DNA from 2 places in the Streptomyces purpurascens genome. Region 2 is predicted to be linked to the other one. Evidence: riboswitches for the same ligand, from Rfam matches in the RefSeq annotation. Region 2 holds a riboswitch; the other holds the start of a gene.
The links. Region 2 has a riboswitch for S-adenosylmethionine ahead of thrC (threonine synthase). Riboswitches for the same ligand answer to the same signal wherever they lie in the genome.

Region 1: it holds a riboswitch for S-adenosylmethionine, as region 2 does, so the genes downstream of both, OHU35_RS11630 (aminotransferase class V-fold PLP-dependent enzyme) here and thrC (threonine synthase) in region 2, are expected to answer to the same signal.

What each region holds. Positions count from the first base shown of each region.
Region 1 is NZ_CP108341.1:2,537,959-2,545,204, reverse strand. It holds gene OHU35_RS11650 (c-type cytochrome) at 1-473, shown strand, start outside; gene OHU35_RS11645 (ubiquinol-cytochrome c reductase iron-sulfur subunit) at 470-1,540, shown strand; gene OHU35_RS11640 (cytochrome bc complex cytochrome b subunit) at 1,537-3,159, shown strand; gene trpD (anthranilate phosphoribosyltransferase) at 3,285-4,349, shown strand; SAM riboswitch class IV at 4,424-4,540, shown strand; gene OHU35_RS11630 (aminotransferase class V-fold PLP-dependent enzyme) at 4,675-6,042, shown strand; gene OHU35_RS11625 (glycerate kinase) at 5,997-7,190, opposite strand; gene OHU35_RS11620 (SLC13 family permease) at 7,200-7,246, opposite strand, start outside.
Region 2 is NZ_CP108341.1:4,240,120-4,247,365, reverse strand. It holds gene OHU35_RS19215 (DUF3263 domain-containing protein) at 19-264, shown strand; gene otsB (trehalose-phosphatase) at 335-1,186, opposite strand; gene OHU35_RS19205 (trehalose-6-phosphate synthase) at 1,193-2,581, opposite strand; gene OHU35_RS19200 (glucosyl-3-phosphoglycerate synthase) at 2,655-3,599, opposite strand; SAM riboswitch class I at 3,755-3,911, shown strand; gene thrC (threonine synthase) at 3,930-5,216, shown strand; gene OHU35_RS19190 (ubiquitin-like small modifier protein 1) at 5,345-5,620, shown strand; gene OHU35_RS19185 (cold-shock protein) at 6,069-6,272, shown strand; gene groL (chaperonin GroEL) at 6,809-7,246, shown strand, end outside.

The sequences.
Region 1 (7,246 bases), 1.7 Mb from region 2:
CCGAGATCGACCAGCTCGCGGCGTACATCGCCTCGCTGGGTGCCGGTCCGTCCGTCCCGACGGAGGAGCAGTACGGCCCCGAGGGTGCCGACATCGCCAAGGGCGGTGAGCTGTTCCGCACCAACTGCGCGCAGTGCCACAACTTCACCGGCAAGGGCGGTGCGCTGACACACGGCAAGTACGCGCCGACCCTCGAGGGCGTCTCCGCGAAGCACCTCTACGAGGCCATGCAGACCGGCCCGCAGAACATGCCGTCCTTCCCCGACACCACGCTGTCGGAGAAGAACAAGAAGGACATCATCGCTTACCTCGACGCGGTCAACAGCGACAAGACCGAGAGCCCCGGCGGCCTCGAGCTCGGCGGCCTCGGGCCGGTCAGCGAGGGCCTGTTCGGCTGGATCTTCGGTCTCGGCGGACTGATCGCCGTCGCCGTGTGGGTCGCCGCCCGGACCGCAAAGGCCAAGAAGTCATGAGTAGCCAAGACATTCCAGAAGAGAACCTGCCCGCCGAGCACGCGGGACGTGACGAGCACGGGCACGACGCGATCAGCGTCCCGGACGACAAGCACCCGTTCGCCGACCCGGGCCTGCCTCCCCACGAGCACCGGGTCCAGGACGTCGACGAGCGGGCCGCCAAGCGGTCCGAGCGTTCGGTCGCCCTGCTGTTCACGGTGTCGATGCTGGCCACCGTCGCCTTCATCGCCGCGTTCGTGGCGATCCCGGTCGACAAGTCGGTCTTCATCTTCCCGCTGGGTCACATCAGCGCGCTGAACTTCGCGCTGGGCATGACGCTCGGCATCGCGCTGTTCTGCATCGGCGCGGGCGCCGTCCACTGGGCGCGCACCCTGATGTCCGACGTGGAGGTCGCCGACGAGCGGCACGCGATCGCGGCGACGCCCGAGGTCCGCGAGAAGGTCTTCGCGGACTTCAAGCAGGGCGCCAAGGAGTCCGCGCTCGGCCGCCGCAAGCTGATCCGCAACACCATGCTCGGCGCGCTCACGCTGGTGCCGCTCTCCGGTGTCGTGCTGCTGCGCGACCTCGGCCCGCTGCCCGGCACCAAGCTCCGCCACACGCTGTGGTCCAAGGGCAAGCTGCTCGTCAACATGAACACCAACGAGCCGCTGCGTCCGTCCGACGTCGCGGTCGGCTCGCTGACCTTCGCCAAGCCCGAGGGCCTGGAGGAGCACGACCACGAGTTCCAGAACGAGATCGCCAAGGCCGCCCTGATGATCGTCCGGATCCAGCCGGAGAACATCAAGGACAAGCGCGAGCTCGAGTGGTCGCACGAGGGCATCGTCGCGTACTCGAAGATCTGCACCCACGTCGGTTGCCCGATCTCCCTGTACGAGCAGCAGACGCACCACGTGCTCTGCCCCTGCCACCAGTCCACCTTCGACCTCTCCGACGGTGCCCGAGTGATCTTCGGTCCCGCTGGTCACGCCCTGCCGCAGCTCCGCATCGGCGTGAACGACGAGGGCTACCTCGAGGCGCTCGGCGACTTCGAAGAGCCCGTCGGCCCTGCTTTCTGGGAGCGCGGATGAGCACTGCACAAGAACGCCGCAAGGCGCCCGCGGGTGAGCGGGTCGCCGACTGGGCCGACGGCCGCCTCGGGATCTACTCCCTGGCCAAGGCCAACATGCGCAAGATCTTCCCGGACCACTGGTCCTTCATGCTGGGTGAGATCTGCCTCTACAGCTTCATCATCATCATCCTCACGGGTGTGTATCTGACGCTGTTCTTCCACCCGTCGATGAACGAGGTGGAGTACCACGGCAGTTACGTCCCGCTCCAGGGGCAGCTGATGTCGGAGGCGTTCGCCTCCACCCTGGACATCAGCTTCGACGTCCGCGGCGGTCTGCTGATCCGGCAGATCCACCACTGGGCGGCGATCATCTTCCTCGCCGGCATGTTCGTGCACATGATGCGCGTCTTCTTCACCGGCGCGTTCCGCAAGCCGCGTGAGATCAACTGGATGTTCGGCTTCCTGCTGTTCGTCCTGGGCATGTTCACCGGTTTCACCGGCTACTCGCTCCCGGACGACCTGCTGTCCGGCACCGGTGTCCGCTTCACGCAGGGCGCGATCCTGTCCGTGCCGATCGTGGGCACGTACATCTCGATGTTCCTGTTCGGCGGGGAGTTCCCGGGCACCGACTTCGTCGCCCGGTTCTACTCGATCCACATCCTGCTGCTGCCGGGCATCATGCTCGGGCTCGTGGTCGGCCACCTGATCCTGGTCTTCTACCACAAGCACACCCAGTTCGCGGGTCCCGGACGGACCAACAAGAACGTCGTCGGCATGCCGCTGCTGCCGGTCTACATGGCCAAGGCCGGAGGCTTCTTCTTCCTGGTCTTCGGTGTCATCGCGGCCCTCGCCGGCATCGCGACGATCAACCCGATCTGGGTTCTGGGCCCCTACCGTCCCGACCAGGTGTCGACCGGTGCCCAGCCCGACTGGTACATGGGCTTCGCCGAGGGTCTGATCCGTGCGATGCCGGGCTGGGAGGTCAACTTCTGGGGCCACACGCTCGTCCTGGGCGTGTTCATCCCGCTGGTGCTCTTCGGTGTCTTCCTCGGGATCATCGCCCTCTACCCGTTCATCGAGTCGTGGGTCACCGGGGACAAGCGCGAGCACCACATCCTGGACCGGCCGCGCAACGCCCCGACCCGCACGGGTGTCGGTGTCGCCTGGGTCACCGGCTACATCATCATGCTGATCGGCGGTGGCAACGACATCGTCGCCACGCACTTCCATCTGTCGATCAACACGGTCACCTGGTTCGTCCGCATCGGGTTCTTCCTCGGACCGGTCATCGCGTTCATCGTCACCAAGCGCATCTGCCTCGGCCTGCAGCGCCGGGACAAGGAGAAGGTGCTGCACGGCCGCGAGTCGGGCATCATCAAGCGCCTGCCGCACGGTGAGTTCATCGAGGTGCACGAGCCGCTCAGCCAGGAGCAGATGTACACGCTCACCGCGCACGAGCAGTACCAGCCGGCCGAGATCGGTCCGACGACCGACGAGAACGGTGTCGAGCGCAAGGTGAAGGGCTCCGAGAAGCTGCGCGCCAAGCTCAGCGAGTCCTACTACGGCGAGGGGGCCCAGATCCCCAAGCCCACCGCCGAGGAGTACCGGGAGATCACGAGCGGCCACGGCCACCACTGATCGCTGCTTCGCCACGCCACAGAAGGGCCTCGTCCGGTGTTCGGACGGGGCCCTTCGTGGTGCCCGGGGCTGGATAGGGTGGGACCACTGCTTTTACGTGACGTACGACGACCCAGGAGCGGCTGATGAGCGCTGTGACCCCCGCTGGAGGCGACACCGCGGCGGGCCGCTCCTGGCCCGCCCTGCTGAACGGCCTGCTGGACGGCAGGCACCTGAGCGCGGACGACACCGCCTGGGCGATGAACCTGATCATGCGCGGCGAGGCGACCGAGGCGCAGATCGCGGGCTTCGTGGTGGCCCTGCGGGCCAAGGGCGAGACCGTCGAGGAGATCAAAGGCCTCGTCCGGACGATGTACGAGCACGCGAACGTGATCGAGGTGCCCGGGGCGACGGTCGACATCGTCGGCACGGGCGGTGACGGCGCCAAGACGGTCAACATCTCCACGATGTCCTCGATCGTCGTCGCCGGCACGGGCGCGAAGGTCGTCAAGCACGGCAGCCGGGCCGCGTCCTCGGCGTCCGGGGCCTCCGACGTGCTGGAGAAGCTCGGGGTCAATCTGGAGCTGCCGCTGCACCGGGTCGCGGAGGTCGCCGAGGAGGCCGGGATCACCTTCTGCTTCGCGGTGAAGTTCCACCCGGCCCTGCGCCACGCGGGCGCGGCACGCGGCCAGCTGGGCATCCGTACGGTGTTCAACGCGCTCGGCCCGCTGACCAACCCGGCCCGGGTGCGGTCCCAGGCCGTCGGTGTGGCGGACCCGCGCATGGCTCCGATCGTCGCGGGCGTCTTCGCCGAGCGCGGCAACTCGTCCCTGGTCTTCCGGGGCGACGACGGCCTGGACGAACTGACCACCACGGCCACGTCCCGGGTGTGGATCGTCCGGGACGGCACGGTGCGAGAGGAGGCCTTCGACCCGCGCGACGTGGGCCTCGAACTGGTCCCCGTGGAGGCCCTGCGCGGCGCGGACGCCTCCTACAACGCCGAGGTCGCCCGCCGCCTGCTGGAGGGCGAGACCGGGCCGGTCCGCGACGCGGTCCTGCTGAACTCGGCGGCCGCGCTGGTGGCGCTGGAGCCCACGGCGGCACCCCTGGCCGACCAGATCCGTGCCGGGATGGCGAAGGCGGCGGAGTCGATCGACTCGGGGGCGGCGAAGCGGACCCTGGAGCGCTGGGTGGCCGCGAGCAACATCTAGCGGATCCCGTACGGCGTCCCGCGATCCGGACTCGGGTTGCGGGACGCCGATCTTTTCGCGTACTTTCCTGACCAGGTCATGAGTGACAGTCATGAGGCCCCGGCCGACTGTCCGGCAACCCTCCGTCCGTGGCGGGGTGCCCCGGGTGAAGACCAGGCCGCAGGCAGCGAGGTCTGTGGCAAGCGCGTGACGAGGAGTTTCTCGTGAACCAGCGAATGCGATAGGGCCGCAGAGCCCCGCCTCCGCATCCCTCTCCACTTTCACCCCCGCTTGTAGCCCTATGTGCTCGCGGGCGGATTCCACCTGCCTTCACGGGAGTTCACCCATGTCCGTCTCCGCTGTTGCCGCCGACCAGTCCGTTTGTGCCTCGCTGCCCGTTCTGGGCCGGGATGTCACCGTGCCGCTCGTGACCGGGGGCGAGGTCACCTACGCCGCGCTCGACTACGCCGCCAGCGCCCCGGCGCTCCAGCGCGTCTGGGACGACGTCGCCGCCTACGCGCCGTACTACGGCAGCGTCCACCGCGGTGCCGGGTACCTGTCCCAGCTGTCGACCGACCTCTTCGAGAACGCCCGGCGGACCGTCGCGGAGTTCCTCGACTGCCGGGACGGCGACCAGGTGGTGTTCACCCGGTCCACCACCGACTCCCTGAACCTCCTCGCCGCCGCGCTCCCGGCCGACTGCCAGGTCTTCGTCTTCGAGACCGAGCACCACGCCTCCCTGCTGCCGTGGCGGAACGCGCGCGTCACCTACCTCGACGCCCCGAGCAGCCCGCGGCAGGCCGTCGAGACCCTGGAGCGCGCCCTCGCCGACCGGGAGCCTTACGGGCCGGCCCTCGTCTGCGTCACCGGTGCCTCGAACGTCACCGGCGAGCTGTGGCCCGTACGGGAGCTCGCGGCGGCCGCGCACGCCCATGGCGCCCGGATCGTGCTGGACGCCGCCCAGCTGGCCCCGCACCACCCGGTGTCCGTCGCGGACCTCGACGTCGACTGGGTCGCCTTCTCCGGGCACAAGCTGTACGCGCCCTTCGGCTCCGGTGTCCTGGCCGGCCGGGCCGACTGGCTGCGTGAGGCGGACCCCTACCTCGCGGGCGGCGGTGCCTCGCGGAAGGTGGCGCGGCGTACGGACGGCGGCGTCGACGTGGAGTGGCACGACAGTGCCGCCCGTCACGAGGCCGGCTCCCCGAACGTCATCGGCGCCTACTCCATCGCCTCCGCCTGCGCGGCGCTCACCGAGGCCGGGTTCGACAACCTGGTCGCGCGCGAGCAGTACCTGATCGAGAAGGTGCGTACGGGCCTCGCCGAGGTGCCGGAGGTCCGGATCCTCTCCCTCTTCGGTGACGACGCCCCGCGCGTCGGCGTCATCTCCTTCGTCGTCGAGGGCTGGAACAGCTCCCACTTCGCCGCCGCCCTCTCCGCCGAGTACGGCATCGGGGTGCGGGACGGGCTGTTCTGCGCCCACCCCCTCCTGCGGACGCTGCTGGGCAGCGACCCGCAGACCCAGGGCGAGTGCGGGGCACCGGAGGCGGCTCCCGGAGAGAAGTCCCTCAACGCCATCCGGGTGAGCTTCGGCGCGGGCACGCCCGACGAGCACGTCGAGCGGTTCGTCGACGCCGTCAAGGAGCTGGTCCAGGACGGCGCGCGGTGGAACTACCGCACGGAGGACGGCCGTTGCGTCCCGGACACCTCCGCGTGAGCCGGTAGCCGGGCGCCCAGCAGGATCATTCCCAGGGCGCGTTCGGTCGCGTCCGTGAGGAGCTCGGAGGCCCGCACCAGGGCCTCCGCCAGGGCCATAGGAGCCGGCAGGATGCCGCTGAACGCGTCCACGCCCGGCACCTCGTGCGCGCCCTCGCCGAGCGTGCCCGCCAGGGCCAGCACCGGGCGGCCGTGGAGCTTGGCCCGGCGGGCCACCTCGGCCGGGACCTTGCAGCGCGGTGTCTGGTGGTCCAGGGCGCCCTCGGCGGTGACGACCAGGTCGGCGCGGGCCAGCCGGGCGTCCAGGTCGAGATGGTCCAGCAGCACGTCGAAGCGGGGGAGGAGCCGGGCGCCCAGGGCGGCGAGGCCGGCTCCCAGGCCGCCGGAGGCCCCGGTTCCGGGACCGTGGCGGAGGTTCGTGTCCGGGACGGCGACATCGCGGGTGAGGACGAACGCCCAGTTCTCCAGGCCGGCCGACAGTTCCTCGACCTGGGCGGGCGTCGCGCCCTTCTGCGGGCCGAAGACCCGGGCGACGCCCCGCTCGCCGCACAGCACGTTGTAGGGGTTGCAGGCGACGAGGAGCTCCACGTCCGCGAGGCGGGTGTCCAGGCCCCGCGGATCGATGCGGTGCAGACGCGCCAACGCGGCTCCTCCGTACGGAAGTTCCCGGCCCTCCTCGTCCAGGAGCCGGGCCCCGAGCGCCTGGAGCGCGCCCGCGCCGCCGTCCGAGGTGCCCGAGTCGCCGCAGCCGACGAGGATCCGCCCGACGCCCCGGTCGAGCGCGGAGCGGATCAGTTCGCCGACACCGTACGTGGTGGTGGCGCCCGGGTCGCGCAGGTCGCGCGGGACGAGGGAGAGGCCCGCGACCGCCGCCATCTCCACCACCGCCGTGTCACCTGAGCCCAGCAGGGCGAAGTGGGCGCCGATGGTCTCCCCGACGGGGCCGGTGGCGGGCACGGTGACGAGCCGGCCGCCGGTCGCGGCGGCCAGGGCGACGGCCGTGCCCTCGCCGCCGTCCACCAGCGGAACCAGGTCGATCTCGGCGTCGGGCAGGACACGGCGGACACCCGCGGCGATGGCGTCGGCCGCCGCCTCGGCAGACAGGGACTCCTTGAAACCGCTGGGGGCTACGACGACACGGGTCAGCATGAGGGCTCCTTAACGGGTGACGGACACGCCGAGCAGCGGCCACACCGCGACGGCGA
Region 2 (7,246 bases):
GGCGCTACGGTGCCGGGCATGGACGAGGACACGGGTGAGCAGGGGCTCGGGCGCCGGGAGCGGGACATTCTCGCGCTCGAACGCCGGAGCTTTTCCGGGCCCGGCGCGAAGGAACGGGCCGTGCGGGAGGAGCTGGGGCTCGCCCCTGTGCGCTACTTCCAGCTTCTCAATGCCTTGCTGGACGACCCCAGGGCTCTCGCCCACGACCCGGTGACGGTGAATCGGCTGCGGCGGGTTCGGGAACGGCGGCGGGCGGAACGCTGAGGTTCGTGGGGTGTCCGGCCGTGGCGGGGTGCGGGTGCGTCCGTGGCTGGTCGCGCAGTTCCCCGCGCCCCTAGGGGGCGCCTCTGCCGAGGCGGTCCGCCAGTGCGCCCAGCAGGTGTACGACGCCCTCCGGGCCGTCCACCACCAGGTCCGCCCGGTCCCGGAGTTCCGTCACCTCGTCGCTGCCGCTGCAGACCAGCAGGCCCGGGGTGCCGTCCGCGCGGAGGCGGTCCACGGCGGAGTAGGCGGGCAGGTCGCCCAGGTCGTCACCGCCGTAGAGGACGGAACCGGCGCCGATCTCCCGGGCGAACTCGGTGAGGGCGACGCCCTTGTCCATGCCGGGCGGGCGCAGTTCGAGGACCAGCCGGCCGGGCTCCACGATCAGGCCGTGGCGGCCGGCCAGGCCGGTGAGCGGCTCGCGCAGCAGGTCCAGGGTGGCCTGCGGGTCGGCGGCCCGGCGCGTGTGCACGGCCACGGCCCGGCCCTTCTCCTCGATCCAGGTCCCCTGCGACGCCCCGAGCCGTTCGAGGAGTTCGGGCAGCTCCCCGCGGACACCCGCGACTCCGGGATGCGGGGCGGGGGCGCTGATCTCGCCGCTGCGGGCGTCCCACCGCTCGGCACCGTAGTGCCCGAGGACGACGAGGTGTTCGAGACCGGGTACGTCCGCGAAGCCGCCGTTGCGGACCGCGACCTCGGCCGGGCGGCCGGTGATCACCGCCACGGCGGCCACCTTCGGCGCGAGCGCCGCCAGCGCCGCCAGCGCCTCCGGATGGGCCCTGGCCAGCTCCGGATCGGCCACGATCGGCGCGAGCGTCCCGTCGAAGTCCAGCCCGATCAGCGCCTCGGAGGGCCGCGCGAGGAGGGCGTCGAGACCCTCCTGCCCGGCCTTGGTGACGGGTGTCGGCAATGCCTCCGGGCTCATCACCGCTCAGCCCCTCAACGCGTCGAGCTGGTCCAGGAACCACTGCGCAGGCGGCAGCGCGGTCGCCGCCGCGGCCAGCCGTTTGCCGCGCTCGGCGCGTTCCTCCGGGCGCATCGACAGCGCCTCGTGCAGGGCGGCCGCCGTGCCGGTCACGTCGTACGGGTTCACGGTGATCGCGTCCTCGCCCAGCTCCTCGTACGCCCCGGCCTCCCGCGACAGCACCAGCGCGCAGCCCGCGTCGGAGACGACCGGGACCTCCTTGGCGACGAGGTTCATGCCGTCGCGGATGGGGTTGACGAGCGCCACGTCGGCGAGCCGGTACGCGGCCAGGGAGCGGGCGAAGTCGTCCTTGAGGTTCAGTACGACCGGGGTCCACCCCGGGGTCCCGTACTCGGCGTTGATCTCCTCCGAGACCCGCTGCACCTCGGCCGTGTAGTCGCGGTACACGGCGAGGTCCTGCCGCGAGGGGTAGGCGAAGGCGACGTGCACGACGCGCTCGCGCCACTCGGGGTGGGAGTCGAGGAGCGTGCGGTAGGCCAGCAGGCCGCGCACGATGTTCTTCGACAGCTCGGTGCGGTCGACCCGGACGATGGTGCGGCGGCCCTCGCCGATCTGCTCCCGCAGCGCGGCCATCCGCTCCTCGACGTCCGGCTCGTGCGCCCGCTTGCGCAGGAAGTCCGCGTCGGCCCCCAGCCCGTGCACGCCGACCCGCGTGCCCCCGAGCCCGTCGGCGAACCGCTCGGCACACGCGACGAACGCGTCCGCCCAGCGCTGCGTGAGGAAGCCCAGCCGGTCCGCGCCCAGCATGCCGCGCAGCACCTGCCCGGCCACGTCGTCCGGCAGCATGTGGAAGTACTCGGGCGGCGCCCACGGCGTGTGCGAGAAGTGCCCGATCCTCAGATCCGGCCGCAGCTCGCGGAGCATGCCCGGCACCAGCGTCAGGTGGTAGTCCTGCACGACCACGGCCGCACCCTGCGCCGCCTCCTCGGCCAGCGCCCGAGCGAACGCCCGGTTGTACGTCTCGTACGACGTCCACTGCCGCCGGAACTCCGCGTCGAAGACCGGCTCCAGGGGAGTCTGGTAGAGCATGTGGTGGACGAACCACAGGACCGAGTTGGCGACGCCGTTGTACGCGTCGGCGTGCACGTCGGCCGGGATGTCCAGCATCCGTACGCCGTCCTCGCCGACACCGCGCCGGACCGCCTCGCGGTCGCCGTCGGACAGCGCCGAGCAGACCCAGAGCGCGTCCGCGTCCGAGCCGATCGCGGAGAGCCCCGAGACCAGCCCGCCGCCGCCCCGTTTGGCGTTCAGCGAACCGTCCTCGCCCACCGTGTACGAGACCGGGCCGCGGTTGGAGGCCACCAGCACCTGTGCAGCACCGAACGTTGAAGCCATAGCCCTCAACCTAGCCCGGCCCGGAAACGCTCAAACGTACGGACCTGCCGTACCCGGCCGAAAACAGCCCCGGTCAGGCGGCCTTCCGCGCCTGGTACTCGGCGATCTCCACCATCGGCGGACGCTCCTCGGTGTCCACGGAGTACGTCCGCGGTTCGAAGCCGTCCCCGCCCCGCTCGAACTGCGTCAGGGACGGCCGGATCAGATGCCCGCGGGCCAGCCGCAGCTGGGCCGTGCGGTAGATCGCGGCGGCCATCCGGCCCAGAGCCTGCCCGTCCTGGTGCCGGTGCTTGCGCACCCCGACGTCGACCTGGGCGAGGGCGTCCAGGCCCGCCAGGTGCAGGGCGTCGACCAGCATGCCCAGCTCGACGCCGTACCCGACGGGGAACGGCAGCTGCTCAAGCAGCGAGCGGCGGGCCGCGTACTCGCCGCCGAGCGGCTGCACGAAGCCGGCCAGCTGCGGCCAGTGCATGTTGAGCAGCGGGCGTGCCATCAGCTCGGTGACCCGGCCGCCCTGCCCGGCGGCGGCGCCGAGCGGACGGTCGTACATGGCCTTCACCAGGTCCACGCCCGGCTCGGTGAGCAGCGGGCCCACGATCCCGGAGACGAAGTCGGACGAGAAGTCCCTCAGGTCCGCGTCGACGAAGCAGACGATGTCCCCGCGGGTGGCGAGCAGCGAGCGCCACAGCACCTCGCCCTTGCCGGGCACCGCGGGCAGCCGCGGGAGTATCGCGTCCCGGTGCACCACCGTCGCGCCCGCGGCCGCGGCCACCTCCGACGTACGGTCGGTCGAGCCGGAGTCGACGACGACGAGCTCGTCGACGAGCGGCACCTGCCGCATCAGGTCGTGGCGGATGACGGCGGCGATGTCGCCGACCGTCTCCTCTTCGTTGAGCGCGGGCAGCACGACACTGACCGTCTGGCCCGTGCGCTGCTTGGCGGCGAGTATCTGGTGGAGGGGGCGATCGGTCGCGGACCAGGAACGGGTGCTCAGCCAGCGCTCGACTTCTTCCAGCACCGTGGCGGCTCCTCTGCGTGCTCTCGGCGGGACGGACTGTGAGCCATCTCGCGGTTCGGACGACTATCTCAACTGTCCTGGTCGTCGGTTACAGTCTTGAACAACGCGGGTGACCATCGCATGTCCGGGGTCAACCCACGTCGACAACCGAATACAGCTCATCCAGAGGGACAGAGGGAAACGGCCCGTTGAAGTCCCGGCAACCCTCCAGTCGGTTCTCGTAGGTCACTGTCGACCACACGCGCGAGGCTCCCGGCTCGGGAAGGTGCCAAATCCGTCTCACGGCGAGATGCGTCGTGAGGAAGATGAGGAGAAAGGGCCTCGCCTCACATGGCTGCGCAGACTGTTGCAAGCACCACCGAATCCACCGTAGACCTCGGCCCCGCCGCCGCCCTGAGCTGCCGCGAGTGCGGTCACCGCGTCCCCCTCGGACCGGTCTTCGCGTGCCAGGAGTGTTTCGGCCCGCTGGAGATCGCCTACGACTTCTCGGCCTACGACACCGAAGAGCTCCGCAAGCGCATCGAAGCGGGTCCCGCGAACATCTGGCGCTACGCCCCGCTGCTGCCGGTCCCGGCCGACGTGGCGGAGAAGCCGAACATCAACCCCGGCTGGACCAAGCTCGTCAAGGCCGACAACCTGGCCCGTGAGCTCGGCGTCGACGCCGGCAAGCTCTTCGCCAAGGACGACTCCGGCAACCCGACGCACTCCTTCAAGGACCGCGTCGTCGCCCAGGCCCTTGAGGCCGCCCGCGCCTTCGGCTTCACCACCCTGTCCTGCTCCTCCACCGGCAACCTCGCCGGTGCGGTGGGTGCCGCCGCGGCCCGCGCCGGCTTCCGCTCCTGCGTGTTCATCCCGCACGACCTGGAGCAGGGCAAGGTCGTCATGGCCGCGATCTACGGCGGCGAGCTCGTCGGCATCGAGGGCAACTACGACGACGTGAACCGCTTCTGCTCCGAGCTGATCGGCGACCCGGCCGGCGAGGGCTGGGGCTTCGTCAACGTCAACCTGCGGCCGTACTACGCCGAGGGCTCCAAGACGCTGGCGTACGAGATCTGTGAGCAGCTCGGCTGGCAGCTGCCGGACCAGCTCGTGGTGCCGATCGCCTCCGGCTCGCAGCTCACGAAGATCGACAAGGGTCTGCAGGAGCTGATCAAGCTCGGTCTGGTCGAGGACAAGCCGTACAAGATCTTCGGCGCGCAGGCCGAGGGCTGCTCGCCGGTGTCGACGGCGTACAAGGCCGGCCACGACGTCGTACGCCCCCAGAAGCCGGACACCATCGCCAAGTCGCTGGCGATCGGCAACCCGGCGGACGGTCCGTACGTGCTCGACATCGCGCGTCGTACGGGCGGTGCGGTGGAGGACGTGAACGACGAGCAGGTCGTCGAGGCGATCAAGCTGCTCGCGAAGACCGAGGGTGTGTTCGCGGAGACCGCCGGTGGGGTGACGGTGGGGGTGGCGAAGAAGCTGCTGGAGAACGGGCTTCTCGACCCTGCCAAGACCACGGTCGTGCTGAACACGGGCGATGGGCTGAAGACGCTGGATGCGGTGGCCGGTACCGGGCTGACCGCGACCATCCGGCCCAACCTGGATTCGTTCCGGGACGCCGGACTCGTCTGACCGTTGCCTGCTGCGGGCCGGTGGGGGCTGGTCGCGCCCACGCGGCGGAGCCGCAGATCGGCACAGCCCCGCGCCCCTGAGGGCGCGCCCCAGCCGTAGCTTCAATCAAAACCGGAGGTCATATTCCGATGAGCGTCACCGTTCGAATCCCCACCATCCTGCGTACCTACACCGGCGGCCAGGCCGAGGTGGCTGCCGAGGGGGCGACCCTCGGGGAGGTCATCTCCGATCTGGAGAAGAACCACACCGGGATCGCCGCCCGGGTGCTGGACGACCAGGGCAAGCTGCGCCGGTTCGTCAACGTGTACGTCAATGACGACGACGTGCGCTTCGAGCAGGGTCTTGAGACGGCGACGCCGGACGGTGCCGGTGTGTCGATCATTCCGGCCGTCGCCGGTGGCTGAACCGGTCGACCGGCTTGATTATTACCATCGGTAACGGCCGTCACTGAGAGTCCATCGAATTGCCCCCTCCGTGAGAGAAACGGAGGGGGCAATTCTGTGTGGTTGAGCGCGGTACAGTTGGGGAACGCGATCCCGATCCCCTGATCGGGCACCCTGAATTCCTGCCGCGCGCCCGACAAGATGTAGCCAAAGTGTGTGCGTCTTTCGTGGCTTTTGTTCCCTTTGCGTGGCCCGACTTGCCCTGAAGTCAGGCGAATTCTCCCCACATTCCGGATCCTGCGCGTCCAGAATTCTCGTCCGATTGACCTGTTGCAGAGGGCAGTTGGACAGATACATTCGGCCGCGGTCGACGCGTTCCGGCGCACGCCCCCAATCCGTGGGGGGTGAGGTCTGACCCGGATCCGCGAAGTGCGGGTCTGTGCAAGGGCCAGTAATAGGGGAGTTAGGCATGGCTCAGGGCACCGTCAAGTGGTTCAACGCGGAGAAGGGGTACGGCTTCATCGCGGTCGACGGTGGTGCGGATGTTTTCGTCCACTACAGCGCGATTCAGATGGACGGCTACCGCACCCTTGAAGAGGGTCAGCGGGTCGAGTTCGAGATCTCGCAGGGTCAGAAGGGTCCACAGGCCGACATGGTTCGCGTCGCTGCCTGAACGCGCGACCACGACAAACCGCAAGCGGCAGGTCTTCTCTGAAGGGCCCGTACCCCCCGGGGTGCGGGCCCTTCGGCCTGTCCGGCGGCCGGCCGGGGCGAAGGGTCGGCGGGGGGCTCGTAGAAGTCCGCCGCGCCCGAGGGTGCCCCGATGCCCACCCCGGTGCGGGGGCGGCGACTTCGCGCTCCGGACCCGCTCGCGTCGGCCGCTCGGCCGCCGCCGCGGGCCGTGGGCCCAGGCGTTTCCCGGCCTCGGGCGATCCGCCGCGGCGCTGTCCGCGGCCTGCGGACGAGCCGGGCGCGCCCCGTTCGCCGGGGGCTGAGTGCGCCTCCGTATCCCGAGAGGCGCTTGCACTCGCCTAGGCCGAGTGCTAATCATTGCGTTAGCACTCTGAAGGTGAGAGTGACAACGTAAGGACCGGGTCGGTGAGGCCCGCAGGCCGGGTGGGGAAGGAACCACGAGGCTGGCGAGCCGTCCGTCGCGGGCGCGGGCGCGGTCCGAAGTAATCACCCCCAGTCCTGGAGGGACCACTTCACATGGCCAAGATCATCGCGTTCGACGAGGAGGCGCGGCGCGGCCTCGAGCGCGGCATGAACCAGCTCGCGGACGCCGTCAAGGTGACGCTCGGCCCCAAGGGCCGCAACGTCGTCCTCGAGAAGAAGTGGGGCGCCCCCACGATCACCAACGATGGTGTCTCCATCGCCAAGGAGATCGAACTCGAGGACCCGTACGAGAAGATCGGCGCCGAGCTGGTCAAGGAAGTCGCCAAGAAGACGGACGACGTCGCCGGTGACGGTACGACCACCGCGACCGTTCTCGCCCAGGCCCTGGTCAAGGAGGGCCTGCGCAACGTAGCCGCCGGCGCCAACCCGATGGCCCTGAAGCGCGGCATCGAGCGTGCCGTCGAGGCCGTCTCCGCCGCCCTGCTGGAGCAGGCGAAGGATGTCGAGACCAAGGAGCAGATCGCTTCCACG